DNA from 4 places in the Blastococcus sp. SYSU D01042 genome. Region 2 is predicted to be linked to each of the others. Evidence: predicted binding sites of a transcription regulator. Region 2 holds the regulator's gene; each other region holds the start of a gene.
The links. Region 2 encodes LexA, which represses DNA repair genes until DNA is damaged. Its sites were predicted from a motif close to TCGAACANNTGTTCGA; they were not measured.
Positions count from the first base shown of each region.

Region 1: the regulator LexA is predicted to act here: its motif matches at 2,805-2,820, upstream of dnaB (replicative DNA helicase).
Region 3: the regulator LexA is predicted to act here: its motif matches at 2,525-2,540, upstream of ACI79H_RS02085 (DUF222 domain-containing protein).
Region 4: the regulator LexA is predicted to act here: its motif matches at 2,604-2,619, upstream of ACI79H_RS06020 (DUF6504 family protein).

Region 1 covers NZ_JBJGZM010000006.1:128,317-133,815, forward strand. The annotation lists gene ACI79H_RS12790 (hypothetical protein) at 1-576, shown strand, start outside; gene rpsF (30S ribosomal protein S6) at 782-1,069, shown strand; gene ACI79H_RS12800 (single-stranded DNA-binding protein) at 1,072-1,572, shown strand; gene rpsR (30S ribosomal protein S18) at 1,615-1,851, shown strand; gene rplI (50S ribosomal protein L9) at 1,863-2,309, shown strand; gene dnaB (replicative DNA helicase) at 2,902-4,272, shown strand; gene ACI79H_RS12820 (fatty acid desaturase family protein) at 4,359-5,499, opposite strand, start outside.
Region 2 covers NZ_JBJGZM010000005.1:44,903-50,401, reverse strand. The annotation lists gene nrdR (transcriptional regulator NrdR) at 1-309, opposite strand, end outside; gene ACI79H_RS11175 (hypothetical protein) at 746-1,573, opposite strand; gene ACI79H_RS11170 (LysM peptidoglycan-binding domain-containing protein) at 1,705-2,274, opposite strand; gene lexA (transcriptional repressor LexA) at 2,482-3,249, shown strand; gene ACI79H_RS11160 (hypothetical protein) at 3,305-4,303, opposite strand; gene ACI79H_RS11155 (phosphatase PAP2 family protein) at 4,350-5,072, opposite strand; gene hflX (GTPase HflX) at 5,136-5,499, opposite strand, start outside.
Region 3 covers NZ_JBJGZM010000001.1:408,988-414,486, forward strand. The annotation lists gene ACI79H_RS02075 (DUF3592 domain-containing protein) at 1-140, shown strand, start outside; gene ACI79H_RS02080 (nuclear transport factor 2 family protein) at 216-620, shown strand; gene ACI79H_RS02085 (DUF222 domain-containing protein) at 652-2,520, opposite strand; gene ACI79H_RS02090 (DEAD/DEAH box helicase) at 2,767-4,554, shown strand; gene ACI79H_RS02095 (helix-turn-helix transcriptional regulator) at 4,561-5,499, opposite strand, start outside.
Region 4 covers NZ_JBJGZM010000002.1:368,170-373,668, reverse strand. The annotation lists gene ACI79H_RS06030 (DNA polymerase III subunit alpha) at 1-1,716, opposite strand, end outside; gene ACI79H_RS06025 (SAV_6107 family HEPN domain-containing protein) at 1,713-2,189, opposite strand; gene ACI79H_RS06020 (DUF6504 family protein) at 2,189-2,512, opposite strand; gene ACI79H_RS06015 (YbaK/EbsC family protein) at 2,738-3,265, shown strand; gene ACI79H_RS06010 (GNAT family N-acetyltransferase) at 3,262-3,864, shown strand; gene ACI79H_RS06005 (phytoene desaturase family protein) at 3,866-5,499, shown strand, end outside.

The DNA of each region.
Region 1 (5,499 bases), on a different contig from region 2:
ACGCCGTTCGTCGTCAACACCCTGCTGCCGCTGCCGAACCTCCCCGGCGTCAACGTGCCGCAGCTGCCGCCGCTGACCGTGCCGGCCCCGCCCGCGGCGGCGCTGCCCCAGCCGACCGCTCCGGGCGCGCAGCCGCCGGCGGCGGCCCCGGCACCGACCGCACCCGCGCCGGCGCCGACCGCTCCCCAGGTCGAGGGCGTCCCGGGCAGCCAGTACACCTACGCCACCGGTGCGGGGACCCCGCAGCTGCGCCCCGGCGCCGGCTCCGCCGCGGCGGCCTTCGACCCGGCCCGCTTCCTCGCCGAGGGGCGCAGCGGCGCCGGCTCGGCCGGCACGGGCAACGGCGCCGGCGGGCTGGCCGGCGGTTACGACGGCGCGACCGTCCCCGTCTTCGGCCGGCTGGCCGGCCTCGACGGCAGCGGCCTGGACGAGGAGGGGAACGAGCTCGACACCACCGCCGACACCGCCTCGTCGGCGACCCCGCTCCCGGCCGCCGCCCTGGCCGCGGTGGTCGCCCTGGCCGCGGCGAGCGCCGCGCTCGTCCGCACCCACCAGGCCTCGCGCGCCTCGCGCTGAGCACGAGCGGCCGCCGTCCCCCGGGGTGACGGCGGCCGCTGCCGTCCCCGGCCCCTGTGGACGACGCCGGGCGGCCGGCCGGTCACTGGTAGCCTGGGCCCGCGCGTTCCGGCTCTCTCGAGCTCGCCGGAGCGCGCGACGCGTGCAAGACCCTCCTGCTGCAGATCCCCTGCAGCCGCTGAGACCAGAGGAGGTGGGGTTCTCCGTGCGCAACTACGAACTGATGGTCATCCTCGACCCCGATCTCGAGGAGCGCACCATCGCGCCCTCGCTCGACCGGTTCCTGACCGTCGTCACCAACTCCGGTGGCACCGTCAAGACCGAGATCTGGGGCCGCCGCCGGATGGCCTACGAGATCAACAAGCAGGCCGAGGGCATCTACGCCGTCATCGACATCCAGGCCGAGCCGGCCGCCGTCCAGGAGCTGGACCGGCAGCTGAACCTCAACGAGTCGGTGCTCCGCACGAAGCTGATGCGCCCCGAGGCCCACTGAGCATGGCCGGCGAGACCGTCATCACCGTCATCGGCAACCTGACGTCGGACCCCGAGCTGCGGTTCACGCCGTCGGGTGCCGCCGTCGCCAACTTCACCGTGGCCTCGACGCCGCGCACCTTCGACCGCCAGTCGCAGGAGTGGAAGGACGGCGAAGCGCTGTTCCTCCGGTGCAACGTGTGGCGCCAGGTGGCCGAGAACGTCGCCGAGTCCCTGACCCGCGGCTCGCGGGTCATCGTCAGCGGGCGGCTCAAGCAGCGCTCGTTCGACACGAAGGAAGGCGAGAAGCGCACCGTCATCGAGCTGGAGGTCGACGAGATCGGCCCCTCGCTGCGCTACGCCACCGCGAAGGTCACCAAGGCCTCGCGCGGTGAGGGTGGCGGCGGCTTCGGTGGCGGCGGCGGTGGCGGCGGCTTCGGCGGCCCCGGCGGCGGCGGAGGCGGCGGCGGTGCGAGCGACCCCTGGTCGACGCCGTCCGGCCCCTCCGACGAGCCTCCGTTCTGATCCCTCGATCCCTCTTTTCCTGAATCTCCCTGGAGTACCGCGGTGCCCAAGCCACCCATTCGCAAGGTCAAGAAGAAGGTCTGCCAGTTCTGCAAGGACAAGGCGACCTACGTCGACTACAAGGACACGACGCTGCTGCGGAAGTTCATCTCCGACCGCGGCAAGATCCGTGCCCGCCGCGTCAGCGGCAACTGCAGCCAGCACCAGCGGGACGTCGCCGTGGCCGTGAAGAACAGCCGCGAGATGGCCCTGCTGCCCTACACCTCGACGGCGCGCTGATCATGAGCACGATGAAGCTGATTCTCACGCAGGAGGTCACCGGTCTCGGGTCCTCCGGCGACACCGTCGAGGTCAAGGGCGGCTACGGCCGCAACTTCCTCCTGCCCCGCGGGCTGGCCATCAAGGCCACCCGGGGTGCCGAGAAGCAGGTCGAGTCCCTCCGCCGGGCGCGTGCCACCCGCGAGGTGCGCTCGCTCGAGGAGGCGCAGGCCGTGGCCGGGCAGCTGTCCGGCCTCAAGGTCCGCGTGCCGGCCCGCGCCGGTGACGGCGGCCGCCTGTTCGGCCGGGTCACCACCGCCGACGTCGCCGCCGCGGTCACCGCGGCCGGTGGCCCGGAGCTCGACCGCCGCCGCATCGAGCTGCCCAGCAGCATCAAGACCACGGGCCAGCACTCCGTCACCGTGCGGGTGCACCCGGAGGTCACCAGCACGCTGGCGATCGAGGTCGTCGCGGGCTGAACGGCCTGAGAGCGCGCTGAGCGCTCGCACCGTCCCCGAGGGGCGTCGGACTGCGGTCCGGCGCCCCTCGTGGCGTTCCAGGGCGCTCAGCGGCAGCCCTCGCCGCCCGCCCGCCCGGCGAGATCGCCGATCTCGCACGCCTGGACCGCGTGCAGCGTGCGACATCGCCGATGTCGCCGGAGGGCGCGGCTCGTCCCCGTGTGGACGGGACGGTCCCGTTCGTCACGTCGGCACCACACGCGCCACACGCGGAAAAAACTTCCCGAGAACTTTCTGTCCACAGCCGGGGGACGGCGTCGGTGCAGGTGACCGGCGCGCGACCGGGAGCCGGCCCCAGGGTGTCCCCCGCCGTCTCCACATGTCGACACGCCTCCGTCCACCGACTTGTCCACATGTTGTGCAGATCGAGGTGTTGGACGCCGCCGCTCCTGCTTCCTAACGTCCCTCCCAGCTGCCGCCGGGCGCGAACTGTCAGTGCCCGGCGGTAGCAAGGGACCGAACACGCGTTCGGTCCGGCGGCGCCCGCCGACCTCCCGGCTTCCCCTCGGTGAGCGGCTCGCGGGCGCGCCTGCGAGCAGATGGAGGTATCCCCGTGGCGGTGGCCGACGAGTACAGCCGGCCGTCGGCGACGGCGCCGGAGTACGACCGGCAGCCGCCGCAGGACGTCCAGGCCGAGCAGTCGGTGCTCGGCGGCATGCTGCTGAGCAAGGACGCCATCGCCGACGTCGTCGAGGTGCTCCACGGCGCGGACTTCTACCGGCCGGCGCACCAGGTGGTCTACGACTGCATCCTCGACCTGTACGGCCGTGGCGAGCCCGCCGACGCGATCACCGTCGCCGCCGAGCTGAACCGCACCGACCAGCTGTCCAAGATGGGTGGCGCGGTCTACCTGCACACGCTCATCGCCTCGACGCCCACGGCCGCGAACGCCGGCTACTACGCCGCGATCGTGGCCGAGCAGGCGGTGCTGCGCCGGCTGGTCGAGGCCGGCACCCGCGTGGTGCAGCTGGGCTACGGCGCGGCCGGCGGCCGGGGCGACGTCGACGACATCGTCGACCGCGCCCAGCAGGAGATCTACGACGTCACCGAGAAGCGGATGAGCGAGGACTACTCCCGCCTCGAGGACATCCTGCAGCCGACCATGGACGAGCTGGACGCCATCGCCTCGCGCGGTGGCGTGAGCCGCGGCGTCCCCACCGGCATCCGCGACCTCGACGAGCTCACCAACGGCCTGCAGGCCGGTCAGATGGTCGTCATCGCGGCGCGGCCCGGTGTCGGCAAGAGCACGCTGGGGCTGGACATCGCGCGCTCGGCCTCCGTGAAGCACCACCTGCCCGCCGCGATCTTCAGCCTGGAGATGAGCAAGCACGAGATCACGATGCGTCTGCTCTCGGCGGAGGCGAAGGTCCCGCTGCACCACATGCGCGCGGGCACGCTGAGCGACGAGGACTGGTCGAAGCTGGCCCGCCGGATGGGCGAGATCGCCGACGCGCCGCTGTTCATCGACGACTCGCCCAACATGACGATGATGGAGATCCGGGCCAAGGCCCGGCGGCTCAAGCAGCGCAACGACCTGAAGCTGGTGGTCATCGACTACCTGCAGCTGATGACCTCGGGCAAGCGCGTCGAGAGCCGCCAGCAGGAGGTCTCGGAGTTCTCCCGCGCGCTGAAGCTGCTGGCCAAGGAGATCGAGGTCCCGGTCATCGCGATGTCGCAGCTGAACCGTGGCTCGGAGCAGCGCCAGGACAAGAAGCCGATGCTGTCCGACCTCCGCGAGTCCGGCTCGATCGAGCAGGACGCCGACATGGTGATGATGATCCACCGCGAGGACATGTACGAGAAGGAGTCCCCGCGAGCCGGCGAGGCCGACATCATGCTGGTCAAGCACCGCAACGGCCCCACCGCGAACGTCACCGTCGCCTTCCAGGGCCACTACAGCCGCTTCGTGGACATGGCCAACTAGCGCGACGGTTCCACGGGAAACATCCCGCAGCACGGAACGCCAGAGGCCCAGAACCGGAGCGGTTCTGGGCCTCTTGCGTTCAGCGCTTACGCGGCGGCGGGGCGGGCCTGCATCGCGCGCCGGACCTTCTTGCCGCCCGTGGTCATCTTCCAGAGCTTGCCCAGCTGGGTGGGCAGGTTGGACGGCCGGGTCTCGGCCAGCCAGTCGTTGGGCAGCGACAGCCGGATCACCTTGTGCCAGGCCGAGGCGACCTGCTGCGGCAGCGGCGCGGAGTGGTACCGCAGGCCGTAGCGGTCGAAGATGTCCTTCACCTTGGGCGCGATCTCGGCGTACCGGTTGCTGGGCAGGTCGGGGAACAGGTGGTGCTCGACCTGGTGGCTCAGGTTGCCGGTCATGATGTGCATGGCCTTGCTGCCCGAGATGTTGGCCGAGCCCAGCATCTGGCGCAGGTACCACTCGCCGCGGGTCTCGCCGTCGATCGACCTCTTCTCGAAGGTCTCGACGCCCTCGGGGAAGTGGCCGCACATGATCACCGAGTGCGACCACAGGTTGCGGACGACGTTGGCGGTGAAGTTGGCGGCCAGGGTGGGGAGGAAGGACGGGCCCGACAGGGCCGGGTGCAGGACGTAGTCCTTGGTCGCCTGGTTGCGGATCTTCCTCAGCACCTGCTTGGCGGCGGCGCGGAACTCCGGGTTCTCCCGGCGCTTCTTGGTGGCCAGGTTCTTGCCGAGCTCGAGGTCGTAGGCCGCGATGCCGTACTCGAAGAAGCAGGCGTTGACGAAGTTCCACAGCGGCTGCGCCAGGTACAGCGGGTGCCACGGCTGGTCCTCGTCGACGCGCATGATGCCGTAGCCGAGGTCGTTGTCCTTGCCGATCACGTTCGTGTACGTGTGGTGCAGCTCGTTGTGCGAGTGCTTCCACTGCGCGGCGGGGCTGGCCATGTCCCACTCCCACGTCGTGGAGTGGATCTTCGGGTCGCGCATCCAGTCCCACTGGCCGTGCAGGATGTTGTGCCCGATCTCCATGTTCTCGAGGATCTTGGCCAGCGAGAGACCCACGGTCCCCACCAGCCAGGCCGGCGGGAACATCGAGGCCAGCAGGACGGCGCGGCTACCCAGCTCGAGCTTGCGCTGCACGTCGATCACGCGGCGGATGTAGGCGGCGTCGTCCTCACCGAGGCTGTCGCGCACCTCCTGCCGGATGGTGTCCAGCTCCTTGCCGATGAGC
Region 2 (5,499 bases):
GTGGGCCGGCACCTCCGCCGCTCCGCTGGCGCGGATGGTGTCCTCGACCTGCTGGGCCAGCAGCGCCAGCTGGTCCTCGTCGACGGGACGGCCCTGGCAGGCCCGGCGGACACCGGCCACCACCTTGGACCGGTTGAACGGCTCGCTCACGCCGCTGCGCTTGACGACGGCGAGGACGGCCTCCTCGACGGTGGTGAACCGGCGGTTGCACTGGGGGCACGACCGGCGACGACGGGTGGTGGCTCCCTCGTCGGCCTCCCGCGAGTCGATGACACGGCTGTCGGGGTTGTGGCAGAACGGGCAACGCATCGCGGTTCACCTCCCTCGGCGGCCTCGCCCGGCCGTCCTGTGGACCCTCCTGGGGACATCCGGTGGACGTCACGGGGAGAACCTGAGGACCAGCGTGTGGACAAGGCTTACAGCTCTGTAACTACTAGATCTAGTGGAACCCTAAGCCTGGCCCCACTAGATGTGCAAGACGTGCATCGGTCGGCGTGTTCCGCCCCGACACTGCTGTCACCCGCAGGAACACGCCTTCCCAGCAGTCACACGACACGCCCGCGCGACGCGCCGGACCAGGACGGCGACGCGCTGCACCGACCCGTCGACATGGCGACGGGTCGACTCGGCGACATGCCGACTCGGCAACCCGCGGAGGGGTGGAGGACACCGGCGGCATGCGAGGGCACACCAGCGGACAGCCGACGGCGGCCGACCCGGGGTCAACCGCCGAGGGGCCGGCCCGTCAGGCGCCGGAGACGGCGCCGCTCACCCGGGGACGCCGCGCGTGCGGTGCCAGGTCGCTCAGCCGCATGGGACGGGTGAGGAGGTCGGGCTCGACCTCGATGCGGCCGGTGCAGACCTCCGACCGGCCGTAGGACTCCTCCGCCCGGGGGCTGCGCGCAGCGGGGACGGTCCACCCGGCGCCGGCGTGCGGCCGGACCGCGCGGCGCGCCTCGACGGGGGGCGCGTGCTCGGCGCCCACGGCGGACAGCTGGGCGGTCGCGTCGGAGACGGCCGCGAAGACCTCGGTGTCGGCAGCTCGGTGCCGGCCGGGGTCGGCGGGGGCACGGTGGCGCCCGGCCGACGCGGCAGCCGGGACGGCGGCCGGGGCGGACAGCACGGGCACCTCGCCGGTCTCGGGGGCGCGACGACGGCCGCCGGGGCGGGCGACCGCGACCGTGGGGGCGTCCACGGCGGGCGCGCCGGCCGCAGCGGGCTCGTCGCGGAGCAGCGGCAGCGCGTCGGTGGCGGCGGGCTCACCGGTGCGCGCCCGGCCGCGCAGGGCCGAGACCGCCTGGGCGGTCGGCAGCTCCTGCTTCACGCGGGAGTCGATCACCCCGACCCCCGGGGCCGGCGCGGCGGCGCCGGGGAGCCGGAGGGCGGCCAGGTCGATCCAGGCCGTCTCCTCGACCCCGCCCACGACCACGCGCACCCACATCTGACAGCTGCCCGAGGCGTCGTGCCGCCAGCCCAGCAGCTCGCCCGACCACCACGTGCCGGCCTGGTAGACCTCGACCGACTGCGGGGAACCGGTGAACACAGCGGCGCGGCTGTCCGTGGTACCTGACACGCGATGACCGTAAGCGCTGGCTCCACCACTCTGCGTGGAGGCGCCCGGACCGAGGATTGACGAAGCGACCTCGTCCGGTTGGAGAGGTGTTGCCCTGTCGCCGAGAGGGTCGGTCAGGGTGCGCGAGCCGGTCACGGCAGGACGAGCACCTGGCCGGGGACCAGGGCGGCGTCGCGGAGCTCGTTGCGCTCCCTGATCTCGGCGACGACGGCGCGCACGTCCTCCTCGTCCCCCGCGACGGCCGCCGCGATCGACCACAGCGTGTCGCCCTGCTCGACCACGACGCTGACCTCCCCGGCCAGGCGGAGGCCCTCCTCTCCGCCGGCGACCGCCGAGCCCACCCACGAGCCGAGGACGACACCGACGGCCAGCCCGAGCACGACGCCCAGGCGCCGGGCGCGGCGGGTGAGCCGGAGGCCGGGCGCGGCCGGGACGACCGGACCGTGACCCGGGGGCGCCATCCGGGGCGCGGGACGAGCGGGCCGCGCGGGCCGGGCCGCCGGCGTCGACGGGGTGCGGCGCACCGCCGCCGGCGCGACCGCGGCCCGCTCCACCGGCGGGCGGGGAGGCGACGGCTGCCGGACCGGGTCCGGCACAGCGCGCAACTGCCCGCGCCGAGCCGTGCCCCCCGCCAGCGGCGGGCGCCACGGCGCCTGCACGGCCTCGTCGAACTCCACCACGGCCTGCGCCACGCTTCCCATGACCACTCCTCCGACCCGGCATGCCCACCACGTCCTCGAACGGTTGTTCGAATCGAACGTCTGTGCGATGTCTACCGGACGCCACCGACAGAAGCGACCCGACGCGACGACTTTCTTCGAACACCTGTTTGAAAGCCGCGATGATCGGCGCTACGGTCTCTGCGAGACGACCAGCACGGCCGCACCGGCGGCCGGCGAGGAGGAGACGTGGCGGAGACCAGCGGGACGTCGGGCGGCCGGCGGACGCGCAGCGCGACGACGGAACCGGACACCGGCAGCAGCACCGCGTCGGTGCGCTCCTTCCCCGACCGCGGCACCGACGGCGACGGGCTGACCCAGCGCCAGCGCAGGGTGCTCGAGGTCATCCGCGACTCCATCGACCGGCGCGGGTACCCGCCCTCGGTCCGCGAGATCGGCGAGGCGGTCGGCCTGTCGTCGGCCTCGTCGGTGGCCCACCAGCTCTCGGTGCTGCAGAAGAAGGGCTGGCTGCGGCGCGACCCCAACCGTCCGCGCGCGCTCGACGTCCGGCTGCCCGGTGACACCTCGAGCCCGGCCGCGCCCCTGGCCGAGGCCGCTCCGGGCACCGACGAGCCGCTCTCGGCGCCGACCTACGTGCCGCTGGTCGGCCGGATCGCCGCCGGTGGTCCGGTGCTGGCCGAGCAGGCGGTGGAGGACGTGTTCCCCCTCCCCCGCGAGCTGGTCGGCGAGGGCACCCTGTTCATGCTGAAGGTCGCCGGTGACTCGATGGTCGAGGCGGCGATCTGCGACGGCGACTGGGTCGTCGTGCGCCAGCAGCCGACGGCGGAGAACGGGGAGATCGTCGCCGCCATGATCGACGGCGAGGCGACGGTCAAGACCTACAAGCGCCGCGACGGCCACGTCTGGCTGCTGCCGCACAACCCCGCGTACGAGCCCATCCCCGGCGACGACGCGACGGTCCTCGGCCGGGTCGTCTCCGTCCTGCGGCGCGTCTGATCCGAGCTCCCCGCCGGCCCCACCCCACGGGGCCGGCGCGGACGTCCGCCCCGGGTCAGGGACGGGTCCTGCTCCGGCGCACCAGTCCCCAGATCCACACCACCAGGGTGGCGACGACCGCGGCGATGATCGCCGAGGTGATGGCCGACCTCCCGTCGCCGGTCAGCTCGCTGAGCGTGGGCACCGCAGCGCCCGAGGACGCCGGCGCGCTCCCCGGGGTGGCGGCGGGGATCGGGACGACCACGACGTCGCTGGGCACGCCCTCACTGGCGACGACCAGCTGCTGGTTGTCGGCGGTGAAGCTGATGGCTTCTCCCTGCGGCGACTCCGGCAGCGGGATGCGCACCGGTGTGCCGGCGAGGGCGGCCGGGACGTCGGAGCCGGTCAGCGGCCAGACGTAGGCATCGGTGTAGGTGCGCAGCGCCAGCGCGTGCCCGTCGCCGGCCACCGCTCCCCCGGTGATCATCAGCTGACCGGCGCGGCCGACCGGGCCGCCCGGGGTCCCGGTGAGCGTCATGTTGACCGTCGCCACCCGCTCCATCGGCACGGTCGCCTCCGCCGACAGCGGCGCGGTGGGCCGGTAGACGCCGCTGGAGCCGAGCACGTCCTTCGTGACGAGGAACGGCGTGCCGTCCGGCGCCAGCAGCAGCGCCTCGGAGTCGTGCGCGCCGTCCGGGTAGGTGAGCCGGTGGACGCCCGCGGAACCGTCGGGGCGGAGCGCGAGCAGCGCCACGGTCGAGCGCACGGCCGTGTTGTCTCCGGCATCGGCCAGCCAGAGGGTGCCGTCGCCACCGAGCGCGAGGTCCTCCGGGTCGTAGGGGTCGACAGCCGCGGTCCGGGTCTCGAGGACCTGGCAGGCCGCGTCGAGCACCGAGACGCCGAGCCGGTCCCCGCCGTCGTTCATGACCAGCATCCGGTCGCCGAGGTCGACCAGGCCGGATATCTCGGCGAGGGCGGGATCGGTGATCTGGCACCGCACCGCCGGGGCGGCCTCCTCGGCCGCGGCGACCCCGGCCGCGCCGGCGACGGGCGTGAGGGAACCCAGGAGGACCACCGCGCCGAGCCGGATGGCTCGCGTGGCTCGCCGTCCTCCGAAGCCGCTAGGCGGTCTGCCGGCCTGCTCGGGCACGAACCCAGCGTGACAGAACGATTGCGTCGAGTGCGTGAACCACGCCCAGCAGCACGACGCCCACCGCCGCCCCGACGACGGCGTCGGTCACCCAGTGGAAGTTCAGCGAGATCATCGACAGCCCGGTGAGCACCGGCCCGACGACGCTCAGCCACCAGAACGCCTGCTGCACCCGGACGGGCAGCCCGTACTCGACGGCCTGCCACCGCGCCACGCCCCACATCAGCACGGCGTTGGCGACGTGCCCGGACGGGAACGAGGCGCCGTCGTCGTGGAAGAAGTAGCTGCCCGGGAACCGCGGTGCGGTGCGACCGGTGCCGTACTTCATGGCGTAGACGGCACCGGTCAGCAGCACCACGGCGACCAGCACGCGGAGCACGGGCAGCAGCGTCCGCCGGCTCCAGGCGAGGTAGCCGACCAGCCCGACCAGCACGGCCAGGATCGTCACCCGGCCGCCCAGCTGCGTCACGACCCAGACCAGCGGGTAGGCGGCCGAATCGGCCAGCCCCCAGCTCGTCACCACGTCGGACACCCGCAGGTCGAGGCGCTCGGTGGCCCCCCAGGTCAGCAGGTCCAGGGTGATCAGCCCCCCGGCGAGGAGGCAGACCACCACCGCCCACCACGACGGCCGCCCCACCGGCTGCCCGGAGGTGGTCCCCCGGGGGCCGGCGTCGCGCACCACGCCGCTCGTCACGGGCTCACCGTACCGGGCTGTGACCTCGTCGTGACCTGGACGAGCCGGTCGCGGCCGTCCCGGTCAGCCGACCGGGACGGCGAAACCCTCGAGTGCCGCGGCGAGGGCGCCGTCGACCCGCGCGGTGAGCCGGGTTCCCCCGGCCTCGTGCGCCTCGGCGAGCACCTCGCCGTCGCGGTGGACGCGGGCGACCAGGTCACCCCGGTCGTACGGGACCAGCACGTCGACGTCGACGTCCGGGTGCGGCAGGCGGGCGGCGATGAGCTCGCGCAGCTGGTCCATGCCGGCGCCGGTGCGGGCGGACACCCAGACCGCACCGGGCAGCGCCTGGCGCAGGGTCAGGACGGCTTCCTCGTCCATCGCGTCGACCTTGTTCACGACGATCACCTCGGGCACGGCGGAGGCGTCGATCTCCTGCAGCACGACG
Region 3 (5,499 bases), on a different contig from region 2:
TGCTGGCGCTGATGACGCCGTTCGGGATCTCTCGCCTGGTCCGGGTCGGCCGCGCGCGTCGCCAGTTCGCGCGGACCGGCACGGTGCCGAGGCGGAAGGACTCCGGCGCGGACTGGACGACGGGGCTTCTGGACTGGTGAGACCCGCGTCACTCGTTCGGAAGGGTGGACCGTAGCTTGATCGACAACGGTCCGATCCCCCGAGAGGCAGAAACCGTGGACGAGATCCAGCAGTTGGTCGCCGAGAACGAGATCCGCAACCTGGTGGCGCAGTACGCGCAGCACACCGACGACACCCGCCTCGAGGAGTGGACGGCCCTCTTCGTCGAGGACGCGCGCATGGAGGCCGGCGGCCAGCCCCTGGAGGGCAGGGCCGCGCTGACCGAGTGGATCACCGGCGTGACCTCCAGCCTGAAGCTGCGGCACATCATGGGCGGCGTCACCGTCACCCTCGACTCGGCGACCGAGGCGCACGGCGCCGCGGACATGGTCCTGCTCGCCGCGGTCGAGGGATCGTGGGTCATCGCCGGGGCCCCGCGCTACGTGGACCGCTACGTGAAGACCGACGCCGGCTGGCGCTTCGCCGAGCGGATCCTCGAGGACCGTCCCGCGAAGGCCTGATCCGGTCCCCGCCGCCGGCCGACCACGGCGGTCAGAACGGCGGCGGGGTGCTGACGGCCCGCAGCCCCGACGGCGTGGTCACGGTCAGCGTGGCGTCGGCGGCGAGCTCGTGCCGCCACCCGGGTGCCTGGTGCTTGCCCCGGTGGTGCGGGGTGCAGTAGCCGACGAGGTTGGTCGCGCTGGTCGGCCCGTCCGGCCAGGGCCGGTCGTGGTCGAGCTGCCCACCCCGCGGCACCGGCCGCCGGCAGCCGGGGAAGCGGCAGCGGCGGTCCCGCGCGCGGAGGAAGCGGTCGAGCGCGGCGCCCGGGCGGTAGCCGGGTGACGCGGACGGCGACCCCAGCCCGCGACCCGCGGTGCGGCGCAGCTCCCGGCTGTCGGTCAGCGCCAGCAGGGCGCCAGTCAGCGCATCGACCACCGCGACGCGCGGCCGCTCGGCCAGCGCGCCGCCGGCCGTGGCGTCGAGGAGACGGGCCAGCGCGGCACGCTGCCCGCCACCGGCCTCTGCCAGCGCCTCGAGGGAGTCGGCGGCTGCCGACACCCGACCGTTGGTCGAGTCCCGCCACGCCGCCTCGTCCGCGGCCGCGGCGACCTGCGCGCGGCGCACCGCGCCCCGAGCCCGGCCGACGGCTCGGTCGAACTCGAGCAGCGCCCTGCCCGCGGCGGCGACCGCCTCGTCCGCTGCTGTGCTCGGCGAGTCGGGCTGCGGCGCAGGAGGAGCGGCCGTCATCGATGGCTCGTGCCGCTGACCCCGGCCGGGGTGGTGCCTCGGCACGTACTCCCACACCGGCCCCTCGGCGTCGGCCTGCTGCTCGCGCACGACGCGGCCCTCGACCTCCCGCCACCACGTCCCCAGCTCGCGTTCCAGGGGCGAGACACCCGGGTCGCCGACGTCGAGGCCGGCGAGGGTCCGGCGTCGGGTGTCGAGGTTCGACAGGGGCACGCCCGATGGATGGTCCTCGGCCGGATCGGCACCGGGAGAGGCGTCGTCGTCGGGCAGCAAGCCGAGTGCCCGCGCCAGCGCGCGCACCAGCTCGGCGGGGACGACGTGCCCGGCGATCTCCCCGGGCTGGTCCCCGCCCAGCAGCGTCGACACCGCTGCGACCACGGTGAGGTGCGCCTGCACCGGCGCCAGGCCGTTCTCCCCCGGTCGCAGCACCAGGTCCACCAGGCAGTCGGCCATCTTCTCGCCTCGGGTGCGCTGGTCACCGGGCTCGTCGAGGGCGTCCGCGTACCGGCCGAGGGCGTCGACCAGCGCGGCCGCCTCGGGCACGGTCAGCAGCGCGACCAGCTGCGCCATGCCGTCCTCCTGGTCGGGCCGGGCGAACACGCCCCGCCGGCGCACCGCCTCGGCCAGCCGCCGCGCGGAGTCGCGCGCGTCGACGAGCAGCCCCAGCCGACGGGCCCTGGCCGCGAGCTGCGCCGGCGTCGTCACCCGGCCGGCCGCCCAGCGCAGCAGACCCGCCTCGACCTCGGCCCGCTTCACGTCTTCGGCGATGGGGCCGACCCGCTCGAGCATCGGGAACAGGTGCCCGACGTGCAGCGCGCCGGACTCCAGCGCCGCGAGCGTGCGGGGAAGCCGGTGCACGAGCACGAGCGAGCGCTCGAGCAGCGTGTGCGCGGCCTCGCTGCTGATCTCCAGCGCGAGCGCCAGCTCCTGGCCCGCCCATTCGCTCACCTCCGCCAGCACCGCCGGTCGCGCCGCCCGCCGCCCCTCGCCCATGGCACCGGGCGTGCCGGCCGGACGGTCCGCGGAGGCAGGACGCGTCACGGCGAAGGCGGCGACCGCACGGGCCCGCACCGCGGTCTGCCGGGCGATCTCGCGCTCGGCTTCCTGGACCGCCCGGAGCGCGCCGGAGGCCCACCCCGCCGTGGGCCCGCCCTCCGCTGCGCCGTCCGCCATGTGATCGATCGTATGTTCGACCACTGACAGTTCTGGGGCTCGCGCGGACGTCTGGGGACGCCGTGACCGGCGGGGCGTGACGTATCCGTCCCTCACAGCATGGCGATCACCACACGACCCGCCGCCCGGATCGCATCCCCCAGGTCAGAGGCCTGCAGCCCGGCCCTATACGTCGCCGGGGGCAGGGCACGCGGCAGGCCCCGGGTTGGGCGTGTTGCCGCCGCGACCGCCAAGATGGACCCCGACATGGGGAGTGCAGCACGCGCGGAGACGTCGATCCCGCAGACGAACCGCCGGCCGCTCCGGGCGTGGCAGCAGGCCGCCCTGCAGCAGTACGAGGAGGCCTCGCCGAAGGACTTCCTCGTCACCGCGACGCCCGGCGCCGGGAAGACCACCTTCGCGCTGACGCTGGCCTCGCGGCTGCTGAGCCGACGCGAGGTCGCCCGGGTCGTCGTCGTCTGCCCCACCGACCACCTGCGCATGCAGTGGGCCGACGCCGCCGACGCGATGGGCATCGTGCTCGACCCCGGCCTGACCAACGCCGTCGGCCCGGTCCGCGCCGGCACCCAGGGCTACGTGACCACCTACGCCCAGGTGGCGGGCAAGCCGATGCTGCACGCCGCCCGCTGCACCTCGGTCAAGACGCTGGTCATCCTCGACGAGGTGCACCACGCCGGCGACGGGCTCTCCTGGGGCGAGGCGTCCGAGGAGGCGTTCGGCATGGCCGCGCGCCGGCTGTGCCTGACCGGGACGCCGTTCCGCACCAAGCCCGACGAGCGCATCCCCTTCGTCCGCTACGAGGAGGACAGCTTCGAGGGCGACGACGGCGAGGGAGGCATCGGCCTGGTCAGCCGCGCCGACTACACCTACGGGTACAAGGAGGCGCTGGCCGACAACGTCGTCCGCCCGGTCGTCTTCGCGGCCTACACGGGCACCTCGCGTTGGCGGAACTCCGCCGGTGAGGTGGTCGCCGCCTCGCTCTCGGAGGCCGGCACCCGGTCGGTGGAGATGCAGGCCTGGCGCACCGCGCTGGACCCCAAGGGCCAGTGGGTGCCGCACGTCATCGCGGCGATGGACGACCGGATCACCCACCTGCGCGAGAGCGGCATGCCCGACGCCGCGGGGCTGATCCTCGCCAGCGACCAGGACGATGCCCGCGCCTACGCCAAGATCGTGCGGCGGGTGACCGGCAAGGCCGCCGAGCTCATCCTCTCCGACGACCCCAAGGCGTCGAAGAAGATCGAGCGCTTCGCGACCGGGTCGGCACGCATCGCCGTCTGCGTGCGGATGATCTCCGAGGGCGTCGACGTCCCTCGCGCCGCCGTCCTGGCGTGGATGACCTCGTACCGGACGCCGCTGTTCTTCGCGCAGGCCGTCGGCCGCGTCGTCCGCTCCCGGGCGCCGCACGAGTCGGCGACGGTCTTCCTCCCCGCCGTGCGTCCGCTGCTGTCGCTGGCCGCGGCGATGGAGGAGCAGCGCAACCACGTCATGCCGCCGCCCCGCACCCAGCCCGACGAGGAGCTCGAGGCGCTGGACCTGCCGCCCCGCGAGCCGCGCGAGGGCGAGATGAAGCAGTGGGAGGCGCTGGAGGCCGACGCGCGCTTCGCCCACGTGCTGCACAGCGGGACGGCGCACACCGGCGAGGGATCCGGTGCGACGGTGGTGGTCGGCGAGGAGGACGAGGAGTTCCTCGGCATCCCCGGGCTGCTCACCCCCGCGCAGACGGCGGAGCTGCTGTCGAAGCGGGACGACGAGCTGCGGCTGCGCATCGCGCAGAGCCACCGGGAGCACGCCGAGGACTTCATGCTCGTCGAGGACCACCCCGACGAGGACGACGCCGGCCGGTCGTGGCGGGACGCCGCCGAGCTGCGCCGCGAGATCAACAAGCTGGTCAACCGGGTCGCGGCCCGCACCGCCCAGCCCCAGGCCGTGGTGCACACGCAGCTGCGTCAGTCGGTGCCCGGCCCGCCGTCGGCGTCGGCGTCGGTCGACGTGCTGCGCGCCCGGCGGGAGCGCCTGCGCACGATGCTCTGAGCCGGGCTAGGACAGCAGCCCCCGCGCGGCGGCGATCGCGACGGCCTCCGTGCGGCCGCCGGCGCCGAACTTGGCCAGGATGTTGCTGACGTGCACGCTCGCGGTCTTCTCGCTGATGTAGAGCTCGGCGCCGATCTGCCGGTTGGTGCGGCCCTGGGCCAGCAGCCGCAGCACCTCCGCCTCCCGCGGCGTGAGGACGTCGGAGACCTCCACCGGACGCACGCCGGCCACGTCGAGCCGGCCGCGGCGGGCCAGCGCCTCGAGCGCGTCCCGCAGCGGAGCCGCCCCGAGCCGCACCGCGACCCCGTGCGCGAGCGCGACCTGCTCGGCCGCGGCCGCCCGGTCCCCGGCGGCGAGCAGCGCCTCGGCCAGCCGCCACCGGGACCGCGCCTCCTCGTACACGTGCCCGAACCCGAACGCGTCGACGGCGGCACGCCACGGCTCCGGCACCGCTCCGCCGCGGCCCCGGGCCGCCTCCGCCTCGATCCGCGCGAGCCACGCTTCCGCCTCGACGCCCATCGTGTCGCCGTAGGTCGCCCGGTAGGTGTCCACCGCCGCCTGCGCCGCCGCGACGAGCTGCTCGACCGCCTGCAGCCAGCGCGCCTCCTCCTCGGCGTCGCCGTCCCGGCGGGCCATGGCCGCCGCGTCCGCCACGGGCGCCAGCGCCGTCCCGGCCAGCCGCAGCACGCCGAGGTGGTCGTCGTCCCACTCCTGCCGCAGCCGCGCGTAGGTCGCCAGCGCCACGTCCACCGCCTCCTGCGGCCGGCCCTCCCAGGCGGCGAGGTCGATCTGCGAGGCAGCGGTGACGAGGGCCAGCAGGACGTGCGCGCTCAGCCGCGGTACCAGCCCCCGCGCCCAGTCGACCCGCGCACGCGCGGAGGGGTCGCCGCGGCCTACCAGCACGAGCAGCCCGTCGGCCCGCACGTGCGCCGACATCTCCGGGAC
Region 4 (5,499 bases), on a different contig from region 2:
GGTGGCGTCGGAGAGCAGCACCCCGCACGGGTGCAGCGCGATGTGCCGGGGCAGCCCGTCGAGCCGGGCGACGAGGTCGAACAGCAGGTCCAGGTCACCCGAGCCGCCGGCTCGCTTGGACCCGTACCGGCTGGCCCGCAGCTCGGGCAGGTCGCGGAGCGCGGCGTGCACCTGGTTGGCCCGGATGTGCGGGAAGGCCTTGGCGACGGCGTCGATCTCGGCCTGCGGCAGGCTCAGCGCCGCGCCGACGTCGCGGATGGCGTGCCGCACCCGGTAGGTGTCCATCATCGAGATGCAGCTGACCCGGTCGGCGCCGAACCGGTCGAGGACGGCGTCGTAGACCTCCATCCGCCGGGCGGACTCCACGTCGATGTCGATGTCGGGCAGCTGGTGGCGCAGCGGTGAGAGGAAGCGCTCCATCAGCAGGCCGTAGCGGATCGGGTCGACGTCGGAGATGCCGAGCAGGTAGGTGACCAGGCTGCCGGCGCCCGAGCCGCGGGCCGCCGCGCGAACCCTCAAGCTCTTGATGAGGTCGACCACGTCGGCGACGGTGAGGAAGTAGGAGGGGTAGCCGAGCTGGTCGATCACCGCCAGCTCGTCGTCCAGCCGGACGCGCACCCGCTCCGACGGCGCCATCCCGCGCCGGCCCAGCCCGGCCTCGCAGCGGGCGCGCAGCACCTGCGAGGAGGTCATCCCCCGCTCGCCGGGTGTGGTGACGACGTCGAGCTCGGGGTAGCGGACGCTGCCGATGCCGAGGTCCTCGCGGACGTCGACGGCGCACTGCTCGGCCAGGCGCGCGGTGCGCTCGAGCAACCGGAGGGCGGCGTCCCGGTCGGGGCCGACGAGGTCCTCGGCGACCTGCTGCATCTCCTTGCCCGACTTCAGGTAGCCCTCGGCGGTGCGCCGGTCGACGTGCCGCAGGTCCAGCGGCACCAGCCGGCGGGCGGCGTCGAGGACGTCGGCGGTCGGTGCGTCCAGCGCGTCGACGTACCGGACGGCGTTGGTGAGCACGACCGGGACGCCCTGCTCGGCGGCGAACCGGAGCATCGCCTGCGCCCGCTGCCGGTCGCCGCGGGCCCGGTGGTGCACGACCTCGAGCACCACGTGGGGCCCGAAGACCGCCCGCCAGGTGTCGAGCTGGGCGGCGGCGAGGTCGGTGCGGCCGGTGGCCAGCGCCCGGCCCACCGCGGAGTCGGGGCCGAGCAGCGCGGTCAGGCCGGCGGCGTGCTCGGCGGCCATGGCCAGCGAGCTGACCGGCTCGCCGCGGGTGCCGCGCAGGTGGGTGCTGCTGGTGAGCCGGCACAGCGAGGCCCAGCCGGCGCCGTCCCGGGCCAGGAAGGTGGTGCGCGGCAGCCGCGGGTCGACGCTGGCCCCGCCCCGGGCCGGTGCCCGGCGGGTGCTCGTCGGGGCGGCGGGGCGCAGCCGGGGCGGCCGGGTGCCGGATGCCTCGCCACCGAGGGCGTGCGCGAGCGCCGGGGGGACGGTGGTGCCGAGCCCGGGGGCCACCGCGAGGTCCACGCCGAAGACCGGGCGGATCCCGGCCGACCGGCAGGCCAGGGCGAACTTGACCGCGCCGTACAACCCGTCCCGGTCGGTGAGGGCCAGGGCGCCCATCCCGTGCTCGGCGGCGCGTGCCACCAGGTCGGCGGGGTGGTTGGCCCCGTACCGCATGGAGTAGCCAGACGCGACGTGCAGGTGGACGAAGGGATCGTTCACCGACGGTGCTCGGACGAGGTGCCCCCGACGACCCGCGGCCGCGGGTAGGCGGGGACGGCGCTGACGCCCAGGCAGTTCTCGACGACCGCGAGGAAGGTGCCGACGTCGCGGACCAGGTCATCGGCCTCCCGCTCGGTGACCGCGTGGGAGAGCCCCGCCTCGGCGGCGGCCCGCTTGGCAGCGCCGGCAGCGAAGAAGGTGGCCCACTCCCCCAGCTCGGGTGCGACCTGCTCGAGCAGCACCCAGGCGCTGCGCGGGCGGCGCCGGCCGCCCTCGGGCCGGGTGCGGGCGGCCAGCACGGCCGCCGCGGCCCGCAGCGCGCCGAGGTGCGCGGTGGCGTAGCGCTGCCGGACGTCACCGGCACCGGCGGCCTCGGCGAGCCCGCGGCGCGCCTGGTCCAGCAGCGTGACGGCGGCGGCCGGCAGCGCCGGGGGCAGGGGGAGCTGGTCGGCCATCAGGGGTCGCGCGCCCATCAGTCGTGCACCCGGACGAGCCACCAGCGGTTGGCCGCGCCGTCCCAGGACAGGTCGAAGACGCCGGCGAAGTCGGTCCGCGAGCGCCCGGCCCGCACCGCCTCCACCCGCCACACCTCGCGCGGGGCGACCAGGTCGGCCGACGCGCCCCCGGACCCGGCGTCGCGCCGCCACCAGGGCGAGGTCTCCACCCACGAGTCGAGCAGCTCCCCCACGAGGTACCGGGTCCGGCCGCGCCAGAACTGCACGGGACCGAGCGCGCCGCGCTCGACCTGCACCTCTTCGCCGACCCGTTCGACGGCCTCACCCAGCACCCGGCTCATGACAGACTCCCCACGTCTCCGGCACCCCGCCGTCCGCACCACCCCGTGGGGAAGGCCGGGGACGGGTGCGGGTGGCGACCGACTCGCTCGTTCGAACGTTTGTTCGAACGAGGACAAGTAGACCGGAGCGCGGGTGCGCCGTCAAGACGACGCGCGACCCCTGCACGGGCGGGGGTCGCGACCGGGGGCGGCACGCCGGTCGGGACCGGTGGCAGGATCAGGCGCATGACCCCGCCCGTGCACCCCCGGGTCGCCGCGGTCGGCCGCGTGCTGCAGGAGGCGGGCGCCACCGGCGAGGTGCGCACCCTCCCCGCCGAGGTCCGCACCGCCGCCGCGGCGGCCGCCGAGCTCGGCGTGCCCGTCGGCGCGATCGCCAACAGCCTGGTCTTCCTGGCCGCCGGCCAGCCCCTGCTGGTCCTGACCAGCGGCGCGCACCGCGTCGACGAACGAGGCGTCGCCGCACTGCTCGGCGTGCCGTCGGTCGAGCGGGCGCCCGCCGAGCTGGTCCGCGAGGTCACCGGCCAGCCGATCGGCGGCGTCGCCCCCGTCGGCCACCCCGAGCCGATCGGCACCCTCGTCGACGTCGAGCTCGCCCGGTACGAACGGGTGTGGGCCGCCGCGGGACACCCGGCCACGGTCTTCCCGACCACCTACGAGGAGCTGCTCCGGCTCACCGACGGCACCCCCGCCGAGGTGGGCGCCGGCCCGTCCGGCGCCGCTCCCCACGACGTCGCGGAGGCGGTCGGCACGTGACTGGCACCAGGCCCGGCACCCGGATCGTCGAGCTGCCGATCCCGTGGCTGCGCGACCACATGCACGAGGCGCTGGCCATCTACGGCCTCGCGATGGGCTACGACTCCGCGGTCGTCGCGGGCCGCTACGGCTACGCCCTCCAGCACACCGACCGACCAGGCTTCCGCGCCGTCGGCGCCTTCGTGGAGGCCCGGGATGGTGACGGCCCAGCCGACGAGCAGCTGGTCGGCTTCGGCTACGGCTACGAGATCGCGCCCGGGCAATGGTGGCACGACCAGGTGCGCGCGGCCCTGGACCGGCGGACGGCGAAGAAGTGGCTGCCCGGCGCCTTCGAGGTGTGCGAGCTGCACGTCCACCCGGAGCACCAGAGCCAGGGCCTGGGCCGGCAGCTGCTGCACGCCCTGGTCGCCGACCTGCCCAACCCGGTGGCCCTGCTCTCCACCCCGGACGCCGACACGAAGGCCTTCCGGCTGTACCACGCCGACGGCTTCGTGGACCTCACCCGCGGCTACCACTTCCCGGGCGACCCGCGGCCGTTCGCCATCCTCGGCGCACCGCTCCCCCTGCATCCGCGCGACCCCCGGCCGGCGAACACCTGAGGTGACCTCCCCGCCCCGTGCCGCCGTCGACGTCGTCGTCATCGGCTCCGGCCACAACGGCCTGGTCGCCGCCTGCTACCTGGCCCGCGCGGGGCTGTCGGTGGAGGTCGTCGAGTCCGACGACGTGCTCGGCGGCGCCGTGTCCACCGTCGAGCGCTGGCCGGGCGTGCGGGTCGACCGCGGGTCCAGCGCGCACGTGATCATCCGGCACAGCGGCATCGTCGAGGAGCTCGACCTCGCCGCCTCCGGCCTGCGCTACGTCGACTGCGACCCGTGGGGCTTCGCCCCGGCCCCCTCCCCCGGCGACCCCGGGCCCGACGGCCGCCCGCTGGTCTTCTCCGTCGACCTGGACGCCACCTGCGCCTCCATCGCCGCCGCCTGCGGGGAGGACGACGCCGCCGCGTACCGCGAGTTCGTCGCCGTCTGGGGTCCGCGCAGCCGGGCCGTCGTCGCCTCCTTCGGCCGCCGGCCCAGCGCCGGCGGGCTGGTCCGCTCCTTCTGGCCGCTCGGCGCACCCCGCGACGGCCGGCCCCGCACTCCCGGCGGCGACCTCGCCGTCGACTTCCTCGGCTCGGGTGACGCGCTGCTGGACCGCTGGTTCCGCAGCGAGCGGCTCAAGGCGGCGCTGGCCTGGTTCGGCGCCCAGTCCGGCCCGCCGATGTCCGAGCCGGGGAGCGCGGCGATGGTCGGCTGGGCCGCGCTGCTGCACGACGTGCCGCCCGGCCACCCCGTCGGCGGCTCCGGCGGTCTCACCCAGGCGCTGCGCCGGCGGCTCGAGGCCGACGGCGGCCGCGTGGTGCTGGGCGACGGCGCGGTGCGCCTGCTCGTCGACGAGGACGGGACCGGACCGCGGGTCACCGGCGTCGAGACCGCCTCGGGCCGCCGCATCGCCGCCGGCGCCGTCGTCGCCGCCTGCCACATCGGCGTCACCCGCCGCCTCGCCGGTGCCGACGCCCCGCCCGCGCTCGCGCAGGCCGACCCGCCGGTCGGCAACGGGTTCGGGCTGGTGGTGCGGGCCCTGACCACCGCTCCGCCGACCTATCCCGGCGTGCCGCCGGAGGACTCGTTGCAGGGACTGCAACTGCTGTGCACCGACCGGGCGCAGCTCGCGGCCGCCCACGGTGACTGGGGCGCCGGCCGGGTGCCCCGCGAGCCGGTGCCGCTCGCGATGTCGTTCTCCGCGAGCGACGCGACGCTGGCGCCTCCCGGGCAGCACGTCGTCACGATCTGGGGGCAGTGGTACCCCTACACCCTGGCCGACGGCGGCGACTGGGACGCCCTCGCCGAGGTCGAGGCGCAGCGCCTGGTCGACGCGGTCGACCGGTTCGCGCCCGGCTTCGCCGGCTCGGTGCAGCGGCTGCACGTCCAGACCCCGCTGGCGCTCGAGCGGGAACTGTCCCTGCCCCGTGGCAACGTCATGCACGTGGAGATGGGGCTGGCCAGCATGTTCGGGTTCCGGCCCACACCTGCCCTCTCCGGCTACCGCGTGCCCGGGCTGCCCGGCCTCTACCTGGCCGGCGCCTCCACGCACCCCGGCGGCGGGGTCTCCGGCAACTCGGGCCGCAGCGCCGCCCGCGAGGTGCTCGGCGACCGGCGGGCCGCCGCCCGGGTGCGCGCGGCCGCCGGTCGCGGCCT